3 regions of the Heyndrickxia sp. FSL K6-6286 genome follow, and region 3 is predicted to be linked to each of the others. Evidence: a T-box and tRNA genes for the amino acid it is inferred to sense, from the RefSeq annotation. Region 3 holds a T-box; the other regions hold tRNA genes.
The links. The T-box of region 3 lies ahead of thrS (threonine--tRNA ligase). A T-box ahead of a tRNA ligase gene usually reads a tRNA of that ligase, here a tRNA-Thr.
Positions count from the first base shown of each region.

Region 1: it encodes a tRNA-Thr, which carries the amino acid that the T-box ahead of thrS (threonine--tRNA ligase) is inferred to sense. The anticodon was not compared.
Region 2: it encodes a tRNA-Thr, which carries the amino acid that the T-box ahead of thrS (threonine--tRNA ligase) is inferred to sense. The anticodon was not compared.

Region 1 covers NZ_CP152029.1:848,275-851,526, forward strand. The annotation lists rRNA gene MHI39_RS04400 (23S ribosomal RNA) at 1-1,067, shown strand, start outside; rRNA gene rrf (5S ribosomal RNA) at 1,137-1,253, shown strand; tRNA gene MHI39_RS04410 (tRNA-Glu) at 1,313-1,387, shown strand; tRNA gene MHI39_RS04415 (tRNA-Val) at 1,408-1,483, shown strand; tRNA gene MHI39_RS04420 (tRNA-Thr) at 1,639-1,714, shown strand; tRNA gene MHI39_RS04425 (tRNA-Lys) at 1,888-1,960, shown strand; tRNA gene MHI39_RS04430 (tRNA-Gly) at 2,001-2,075, shown strand; tRNA gene MHI39_RS04435 (tRNA-Leu) at 2,085-2,170, shown strand; tRNA gene MHI39_RS04440 (tRNA-Arg) at 2,255-2,331, shown strand; tRNA gene MHI39_RS04445 (tRNA-Ala) at 2,352-2,424, shown strand; tRNA gene MHI39_RS04450 (tRNA-Ser) at 2,430-2,522, shown strand; tRNA gene MHI39_RS04455 (tRNA-Asp) at 2,545-2,621, shown strand; tRNA gene MHI39_RS04460 (tRNA-Phe) at 2,691-2,766, shown strand; tRNA gene MHI39_RS04465 (tRNA-His) at 2,774-2,849, shown strand; tRNA gene MHI39_RS04470 (tRNA-Gln) at 2,868-2,942, shown strand; tRNA gene MHI39_RS04475 (tRNA-Cys) at 2,952-3,025, shown strand; tRNA gene MHI39_RS04480 (tRNA-Gly) at 3,037-3,110, shown strand; tRNA gene MHI39_RS04485 (tRNA-Ile) at 3,121-3,194, shown strand; tRNA gene MHI39_RS04490 (tRNA-Asn) at 3,215-3,252, shown strand, end outside.
Region 2 covers NZ_CP152029.1:606,854-610,105, reverse strand. The annotation lists tRNA gene MHI39_RS03265 (tRNA-Thr) at 8-83, opposite strand; tRNA gene MHI39_RS03260 (tRNA-Phe) at 145-220, opposite strand; tRNA gene MHI39_RS03255 (tRNA-Asp) at 377-453, opposite strand; tRNA gene MHI39_RS03250 (tRNA-Met) at 482-555, opposite strand; tRNA gene MHI39_RS03245 (tRNA-Ser) at 725-817, opposite strand; tRNA gene MHI39_RS03240 (tRNA-Ile) at 825-898, opposite strand; tRNA gene MHI39_RS03235 (tRNA-Met) at 918-991, opposite strand; tRNA gene MHI39_RS03230 (tRNA-Ala) at 1,007-1,079, opposite strand; tRNA gene MHI39_RS03225 (tRNA-Pro) at 1,091-1,167, opposite strand; tRNA gene MHI39_RS03220 (tRNA-Arg) at 1,172-1,248, opposite strand; tRNA gene MHI39_RS03215 (tRNA-Leu) at 1,334-1,419, opposite strand; tRNA gene MHI39_RS03210 (tRNA-Gly) at 1,430-1,504, opposite strand; tRNA gene MHI39_RS03205 (tRNA-Leu) at 1,520-1,601, opposite strand; tRNA gene MHI39_RS03200 (tRNA-Lys) at 1,635-1,710, opposite strand; tRNA gene MHI39_RS03195 (tRNA-Thr) at 1,727-1,802, opposite strand; tRNA gene MHI39_RS03190 (tRNA-Val) at 1,957-2,032, opposite strand; tRNA gene MHI39_RS03185 (tRNA-Glu) at 2,039-2,110, opposite strand; rRNA gene rrf (5S ribosomal RNA) at 2,155-2,271, opposite strand; rRNA gene MHI39_RS03175 (23S ribosomal RNA) at 2,339-3,252, opposite strand, start outside.
Region 3 covers NZ_CP152029.1:2,469,986-2,473,237, reverse strand. The annotation lists gene MHI39_RS12490 (DUF2515 family protein) at 1-347, shown strand, start outside; gene MHI39_RS12485 (CBO0543 family protein) at 259-726, shown strand; gene thrS (threonine--tRNA ligase) at 717-1,937, opposite strand; T-box leader at 2,028-2,255, opposite strand; T-box leader at 2,324-2,547, opposite strand.

The sequences.
Region 1 (3,252 bases), 1.6 Mb from region 3:
CCCGGTGCTGGAAGGTTAAGAGGAGAGGTTAGTCGCAAGACGAAGCTTTGAATTGAAGCCCCAGTAAACGGCGGCCGTAACTATAACGGTCCTAAGGTAGCGAAATTCCTTGTCAGGTAAGTTCTGACCCGCACGAAAGGCGCAACGATCTGGGCACTGTCTCAACGAGAGACTCGGTGAAATTATAGTACCTGTGAAGATGCAGGTTACCCGCGACAGGACGGAAAGACCCCGTGGAGCTTTACTGCAGCTTGATATTGAATTTTGGTACAGCTTGTACAGGATAGGTAGGAGCCTTTGAAACCGGAGCGCCAGCTTCGGTGGAGGCATCGGTGGGATACTACCCTGGCTGTATTGAAATTCTAACCCGCACCCCTGAATCGGGGTGGGAGACAGTGTCAGGCAGGCAGTTTGACTGGGGCGGTCGCCTCCTAAAAGGTAACGGAGGCGCCCAAAGGTTCCCTCAGAATGGTTGGAAATCATTCGCAGAGTGTAAAGGCACAAGGGAGCTTGACTGCGAGACCTACAAGTCGAGCAGGGACGAAAGTCGGGCTTAGTGATCCGGTGGTTCCGCATGGAAGGGCCATCGCTCAACGGATAAAAGCTACCCCGGGGATAACAGGCTTATCTCCCCCAAGAGTCCACATCGACGGGGAGGTTTGGCACCTCGATGTCGGCTCATCGCATCCTGGGGCTGTAGTCGGTCCCAAGGGTTGGGCTGTTCGCCCATTAAAGCGGTACGCGAGCTGGGTTCAGAACGTCGTGAGACAGTTCGGTCCCTATCCGTCGTGGGCGTAGGAAATTTGAGAGGAGCTGTCCTTAGTACGAGAGGACCGGGATGGACGCACCGCTGGTGTACCAGTTGTCTTGCCAAAGGCATCGCTGGGTAGCTATGTGCGGAAGGGATAAGTGCTGAAAGCATCTAAGCATGAAGCCCCCCTCAAGATGAGATTTCCCTTAGTTTATCTAAATAAGATCCCTGAAAGATGATCAGGTTGATAGGTTCGAGGTGGAAGTGTGGCGACACATGGAGCTGACGAATACTAATAGATCGAAGACTTAACCAAATAGATTTAAGGTTATTACACTTCTTTATATATCTAGTTTTGAGGGAATAAACCCTTAACAACATATAGTCTGGTAATTATGGCAAGAAGGTCACACCCGTTCCCATCCCGAACACGGAAGTTAAGCTTCTTAGCGCCGATGGTAGTTGGGGGCTCTCCCCCTGCAAGAGTAGGACGTTGCCAGGCTACGCCCCTAAGGTGGGGCTATTATTTTGCTTCACTATATTAACAAAATATTCCTATGTGGCCCGTTGGTCAAGCGGTTAAGACACCGCCCTTTCACGGCGGTAACACGGGTTCGAATCCCGTACGGGTCACCATTTTATATATTATACATATTGGAGGATTAGCTCAGCTGGGAGAGCACCTGCCTTACAAGCAGGGGGTCGGCGGTTCGATCCCGTCATCCTCCACCATATATAATAACGGCCTAGCTCAATTGGTAGAGCACGACCGAATAAACGACTTTGAAATACATCAGCGTACGGCTTGAGCTGCTGCTTGAATAAGCAAACTGAAAGCTGGACGACCATAGCACCTAAACCTCTGTTAGGGGATAATATTTATAAATGCCGGCCTAGCTCAATTGGTAGAGCAACTGACTTGTAATCAGTAGGTTGGGGGTTCAAGTCCTCTGGCCGGCACCACTCAGGTCATTACGAGCCATTAGCTCAGTTGGTAGAGCACGATCGAGTACGCTACGAAGAGTAACATCAGCGTACCAATCGAGATACAGCTTGAATAATCTTGCTGAGATTGGGACGTCGTAGATGCATTTATATTTGAAGTACATGCTTACACTATTAATTATATTCATTACGAGCCATTAGCTCAGTTGGTAGAGCATCTGACTTTTAATCAGAGGGTCGAAGGTTCGAGTCCTTCATGGCTCATTTATATTCGCAAGGTTTTGAATTAACAAAGGTACTTTTTGCGGAAGTAGTTCAGTGGTAGAACACCACCTTGCCAAGGTGGGGGTCGCGGGTTCGAATCCCGTCTTCCGCTCCAAATACCCTTGCCGGGGTGGCGGAACTGGCAGACGCACAGGACTTAAAATCCTGCGGTAGGTGACTACCGTACCGGTTCGATTCCGGTCCTCGGCACTAGAAATTTTTACGAAGTAAAAGATTTAAGGATTTTTGCAAAGCAAAAGATCCTTCCATAAAATATCTTACGATATAATGTATGCGCCCGTAGCTCAATTGGATAGAGCGTTTGACTACGGATCAAAAGGTTAGGGGTTCGACTCCTCTCGGGCGCGCCATTTAAAACCAAACATTATATGGGGCCTTAGCTCAGCTGGGAGAGCGCCTGCTTTGCACGCAGGAGGTCAGCGGTTCGATCCCGCTAGGCTCCACTTTCGGAGGAATACCCAAGTCTGGCTGAAGGGATCGGTCTTGAAAACCGACAGGCGGGTTACACCGCGCGGGGGTTCGAATCCCTCTTCCTCCGCCATTAATTTATGTTAATAATAAATGGTCCGGTAGTTCAGTTGGTTAGAATGCCTGCCTGTCACGCAGGAGGTCGCGGGTTCGAGTCCCGTCCGGACCGCCATTTATACTAAAACAAAAGTTGATAAAGATGGCGAATATAAAATATTATATAGATAAAGATATAATATATGGCTCGGTAGCTCAGTCGGTAGAGCAATGGACTGAAAATCCATGTGTCGGCGGTTCGATTCCGTCCCGAGCCACCATTTTATGGCGGATGTGGCGAAGTGGTTAACGCATCGGATTGTGGTTCCGACATTCGTGGGTTCGATTCCCATCATCCGCCCCATTATAATGACTATTTTATTGGGCTATAGCCAAGTGGTAAGGCAACGGACTTTGACTCCGTCACTCGTTGGTTCGAATCCAGCTAGCCCAGCCATCTTTTTAAGGCAGCATAGCCAAGTGGTAAGGCAGAGGTCTGCAAAACCTTTATCACCGGTTCAAATCCGGTTGCTGCCTCCAATAATAAAGATGCGGGTGTAGTTTAGTGGTAAAACTACAGCCTTCCAAGCTGTTGTCGTGAGTTCGATTCTCATCACCCGCTCCAAATACATAAAGGGCCTATAGCTCAGCTGGTTAGAGCGCACGCCTGATAAGCGTGAGGTCGATGGTTCGAGTCCATTTAGGCCCACTATTTTTTTATTTACATATTCCGCAGTAGCTCAGTGGTAGAGCTATCGGCTGTTAAC
Region 2 (3,252 bases), 1.9 Mb from region 3:
TGAAAAATGGTGCCGGCCAGAGGACTTGAACCCCCAACCTACTGATTACAAGTCAGTTGCTCTACCAATTGAGCTAGGCCGGCATTAATAAATTATTATCCCCCAAAAGAGGAATAATATCAACATGATTAAATTTGCATTAAATGGTGGCTCGGGACGGAATCGAACCGCCGACACATGGATTTTCAGTCCATTGCTCTACCGACTGAGCTACCGAGCCAAATATAATATTTATTTTCTATATAAAATTGTATTCGCCATCGTCCCAATTTCAGAAAGCTTATTCAAGCTGTGGCTCAATTGGTACGCTGATGTATTGCTTTGTAGCCTATTCGGACGTGCTCTACCGACTGAGCTACCGAGCCATATTATAAAATGGCGGTCCGGACGGGACTCGAACCCGCGACCTCCTGCGTGACAGGCAGGCATTCTAACCAACTGAACTACCGGACCAAAATTCTTTCAAGAATACTTGAAATGATTGCGGAGGCAGGATTTGAACCTGCGACCTTCGGGTTATGAGCCCGACGAGCTACCAGACTGCTCCACCCCGCGATGATAGTATAATTAATTTTTTAATCCAATCTTATCATCAACTGTCCCGATTTCAGTATGCTTATTCTAGTAGCAGCTCAATCGGTACAACTCGTAGTTGTTCGATGAAGTAACGCTCGTTGCTCCACCCCGCGACGATATTATTAAAAATTTTTTAAAGGAATAGTTATGGCGGAGGAAGAGGGATTCGAACCCCCGCGCGGTGTAACCCGCCTGTCGGTTTTCAAGACCGATCCCTTCAGCCGGACTTGGGTATTCCTCCAAATAAATGGACCCTGTAGGACTCGAACCTACGACCGGACGGTTATGAGCCGTCTGCTCTAACCAGCTGAGCTAAGGGTCCTTTACTCCAAAAATATTAATAGCGGCGGAGGGGATCGAACCCCCGACCTTACGGGTATGAACCGTACGCTCTAGCCAGCTGAGCTACACCGCCATTTTAAAATTAATATGGAGCCTAGCGGGATCGAACCGCTGACCTCCTGCGTGCAAAGCAGGCGCTCTCCCAGCTGAGCTAAGGCCCCATGAATTTTCCTGGTCGGGAAGACAGGATTCGAACCTGCGACCCCATGGTCCCAAACCATGTGCTCTACCAAGCTGAGCTACTTCCCGTTCATGGCGCGCCCGAGAGGAGTCGAACCCCTAACCTTTTGATCCGTAGTCAAACGCTCTATCCAATTGAGCTACGGGCGCATACTTGTATTTTACTATAACTATTATGGAAGAATCTTTTGCTGTGCAAAAATCCTTAAATCTTTTACTTCGTAAAAATTTCTAGTGCCGAGGACCGGAATCGAACCGGTACGGTAGTCACCTACCGCAGGATTTTAAGTCCTGTGCGTCTGCCAGTTCCGCCACCCCGGCAAGGGTTGTTTGGAGCGGAAGACGGGATTCGAACCCGCGACCCCCACCTTGGCAAGGTGGTGTTCTACCACTGAACTACTTCCGCGACTTTATTTTATAATGCGGGTGAAGGGAGTCGAACCCCCACGCCTTGCGGCGCCAGATCCTAAGTCTGGTGCGTCTGCCAATTCCGCCACACCCGCGTTATGAAAAATGTTTTTCGTTACAAAAAACAATGGTGAGCCATGAAGGACTCGAACCTTCGACCCTCTGATTAAAAGTCAGATGCTCTACCAACTGAGCTAATGGCTCGTACTTTTTTTAAAAGTGGTGCCGGCCAGAGGACTTGAACCCCCAACCTACTGATTACAAGTCAGTTGCTCTACCAATTGAGCTAGGCCGGCATTAATAAATTATTATCCCCAAACAGAGATTAGTTGCAATGGTCGTCCAGCTTTCAGTTTGCTTATTCAAGCAGCAACTCAAGCTGTACGCTGTTGTATTTCAAAGTTGTTATTTCGGTCGTGCTCTACCAATTGAGCTAGGCCGGCATATATATGGTGGAGGATGACGGGATCGAACCGCCGACCCCCTGCTTGTAAGGCAGGTGCTCTCCCAGCTGAGCTAATCCTCCATATGATGACCCGTACGGGATTCGAACCCGTGTTACCGCCGTGAAAGGGCGGTGTCTTAACCGCTTGACCAACGGGCCACATTAAAATAAAGCAAAATAATAGCCCCAAAAAGGGGCCTATAGCCTGGCAACGTCCTACTCTTGCAGGGGGAGAGCCCCCAACTACCATCGGCGCTAAGAAGCTTAACTTCCGTGTTCGGGATGGGAACGGGTGTGTCCTTCTTGCCATAATTACCAGACTATATTTTAAAGGATTTGTACCCTCAAAACTAGATATATAAAGAAGTGTAATAACCTTAAATCTATTTGGTTAAGTCTTCGATCTATTAGTATTCGTCAGCTCCATGTGTCACCACACTTCCACCTCGAACCTATCAACCTGATCATCTTTCAGGGATCTTATTTAGATAAACTAAGGGAAATCTCATCTTGAGGGGGGCTTCATGCTTAGATGCTTTCAGCACTTATCCCTTCCGCACATAGCTACCCAGCGATGCCTTTGGCAAGACAACTGGTACACCAGCGGTGCGTCCATCCCGGTCCTCTCGTACTAAGGACAGCTCCTCTCAAATTTCCTACGCCCACGACGGATAGGGACCGAACTGTCTCACGACGTTCTGAACCCAGCTCGCGTACCGCTTTAATGGGCGAACAGCCCAACCCTTGGGACCGACTACAGCCCCAGGATGCGATGAGCCGACATCGAGGTGCCAAACCTCCCCGTCGATGTGGACTCTTGGGGGAGATAAGCCTGTTATCCCCGGGGTAGCTTTTATCCGTTGAGCGATGGCCCTTCCATGCGGAACCACCGGATCACTAAGCCCGACTTTCGTCCCTGCTCGACTTGTAGGTCTCGCAGTCAAGCTCCCTTGTGCCTTTACACTCTGCGAATGATTTCCAACCATTCTGAGGGAACCTTTGGGCGCCTCCGTTACCTTTTAGGAGGCGACCGCCCCAGTCAAACTGCCTGCCTGACACTGTCTCCCACCCCGATTCAGGGGTGCGGGTTAGAATTTCAATACAGCCAGGGTAGTATCCCACCGATGCCTCCACCGAAGCTGGCGCTCCGGCTTCAAAGGCTCCTACCTATCCTGTACAAGCTGTACCAAAATTCAATATCAAGCTGCAGTAAAGCTCCACGGGGTCTTTCCGTCCTGTCGCGGGTAACCTGCATCTTCACAGGTACTATAATTTCACCGAGTCTCTCGTTGAGACAGTGC
Region 3 (3,252 bases):
GGGCAAAAACCCATTCTCATACTGGTTCCCGAAAAGACTACTGGCCTCATCTGTTTAATGATGTGAATGAAGGAGTACCAGGTGTTGAATGGAAAACAAGGTTAAAGTCTTGTCAGATCGAACCTAGCTGTCCTCGTTTTTATAGTCCAAGACTACCTTATGCTTGGAAAAATTCTATTCATGAAAAAGCAGAAATCAAAGATTGGTACACAAATTGGCAAGTTATCCAATACCTTGTAGACTCAAAAGAAAAAGTAGATGGAGAGATTAAGCATGATTACTGTAAAACCCTTGAAAAGCTTGAACGAGCAGGAATTGCAAAAAAAACGATCACATTCCTCAATTAGAAATTTGATCCCTACCTTGCTTTTCGCTTCGCTTATTGGCACCTATCTAGATCTATTTTTTACAGGAGTTGGTTTATATACCTTCCCTAAAAGGCCATTTCCTGAACTATTTTCGATTAATATTTTCTTTCCACTGCTCGGACTCCCTTGTTTAATTATTCTCTACATCTATATAATCCGTTACTTATCTAAATGGAGGAAAGCAGGCTTGATCATGCTATTAAGCCTGCTCATGGCTGTTTTTGAAAGATACTCTGAAACGCTTGGCTTTCTGGATCATACGAATTCATGGAAACATATTTATTCAGTTTTTGGCTATTCCCTTTATTTTACTGTTATTGATTATTTCTATCGCTGGTCAAACAAGTCCTATGAATGATTTTCTAGAGTATTTTTTTCTTTTATGATTTTATCCAAAGCGTCCATCACACTCATCTGACCAAGGTTTCCCTCTCCTCGTCTCCTTAAAGATACCGCTCCATTTTCAATTTCTTGATCACCAATTATGAGCATGAACGGTATCTTTTCTGTTTCTGCATCTCTTATTTTTAAGCCTATTTTTTCAATTCTTTCGTCGATTTCAATTCGTATTCCAACTTGTTGAAATTGCTGTTTAATGTGCTCGGCATACGGAAGGTGCTTATCAGAAATAGGCAAAATCTTCGCTTGTATAGGAGCTAACCATAAAGGGAAATCACCAGCATAATGTTCAATCAATATGGCCATAAAGCGCTCAAGCGATCCGTAAATAGCTCGGTGAATCATAATTGGAATATGATATTTATTATCCTCACCGATATATTGGCAATTAAATTTTTCTGGCATTTGAAAATCAAGTTGTACGGTACCGCATTGCCAGCTTCTACCTAATGAATCTAAAATATGATAATCAATCTTTGGCCCGTAAAACGCTCCATCTCCATGGTTTATTTGATAAGGAAGCTCTTTTTTCTGTAGTACTGATTCCAAAGCCGCCTCTGCTTTGTCCCATATTTCCTCTGAGCCCATATATTTCTCAGGTCGAGTGGAAAGTTCAATTTTATAGCTAAATCCAAATTCTGAATAAAATTCATCCACTAGTTCTAGTACCTTATCAATTTCAGATTCAATTTGATCCTCTCGTACAAAAATATGTGCATCATCCTGTGTAAACGAACGTACTCGTAGCAGACCATTTAAAGATCCAGAAAGTTCATGCCGATGAACTAATCCTAGTTCTCCGTATCGTATCGGGAGCTCACGATAGCTTCGACGTTTATTATTAAAAATGAGAACAGCACCCGGACAATTCATTGGCTTAATAGCATAATTTTGATCGTCCACTTTCGAAAAATACATGTTTTCATGATAATGGTCCCAATGACCTGATTTCTCCCATAACTCTTGTTTCATCATGATCGGTGTCTTAATTTCCTGATATCCAGCTAAATGATGCTTTTGTTTCCAAAAATACTCGAGTTCATTTCGTATGACCATTCCTTTTGGTAAGAAGAAAGGCATACCCGGCGCTTCTTCTGATGACATAAATAACTCTAATTGTTGACCTAATTTACGATGATTTCGTTTTTCTGCTTCCATTTCAATTGACATAGTAATTCCTCCTAAAATTGAATAAGCTGTTTGTGCTCTAACCATTAATTTTTATAAGAGTATAAATAAAAAAACGCACTCATCCCAAAGACAAGGGACGAGTGCGGTCGTGGTGCCACCCTAATTTCGCAAAGCATGCAGCTGCTTTACGCTCAAATAGATAACGGTTTTTTTCCGATTATGGATACTAAGCAAATCCTTTTCCCCATAATAGCTCAAAGGTGGTAAATTTTCCTTTTTCTTCAGGGCTCGCAGCCAATGACCCTGTTCTCTGCAAAGAAAAATTAGAAAAATTCATGTCCTTATCATCGCAATATATATATATATAATTTTTTTAAAAAACATACTCTTTAAAAATCAAATAAAAAACGCACCCATCCCAAAGACAAAGGGACGAGTGCGGTCGTGGTGCCACCCTAATTTCGCAAAGCAAAATCTACTTTACGCTCATAAAGATAACGGTTTTCCCGTTTATGGATACTAAGCAAGGCTTTTCCCCATAAAAGCTCAAAGGTGGTAAATCAAACATTTTTCTACAGGGCTTACAGCCAATGACCCTGTTCTCTGGAAGAAAATTAAGTATGATTCATGTCCTTATCAAAGCAATGTTATTTCTTACAAATTGTAATGAATTGTTTTTTTGAATTGTAAATGGATAATTTATAAAAGTCAAGAAATATTTTTTGATAAAGTTACTATTGATTATTTACAATGATAATTATTTTAAACACGACGGAAAATAAAGTCAATAACGAATATGAGGTGTAAAACCGTCTATTTTCCAATAAATGATCAGTATTTTAAATGTCTAACAATAATACTTTCATGCTTTAAATTTTTTATCTCAGGTATTTCACACCATTATTTGTTGATAATTTTCCTTAAATTTTAGACACTCATGTAATAATAACTTTCGATATTAAAGAATTTTAGTCAAAAGTGTATAGATGAAATGATAATAACTGCATTGAAATCGATTCATTACAAAATTGGGTTATTAGTAGACCTACCAATCTGTATCCAAATCACGCTCTGAAAATAATAAAAATTTTAGTAAATATTTTATTACACACTTTATATTAGTTAAGCTTATTTAATAAACGTAATAAATGGAACTACAATATTTAATTCAACTCAAGACTGACCTTAAGTTGGTAAACTCTTGTTGTCCAGTACCCCTATATATATCGTTAAATTTCCCCCTAAAAAGCAACAATGTTTGAGAAAAGATCCTATAATAATATTGAGGTTATATTTTATTAGGAATTAATCCATTTCCCAATTATGCAAATTAAACATATTCTTAGGATTTTTA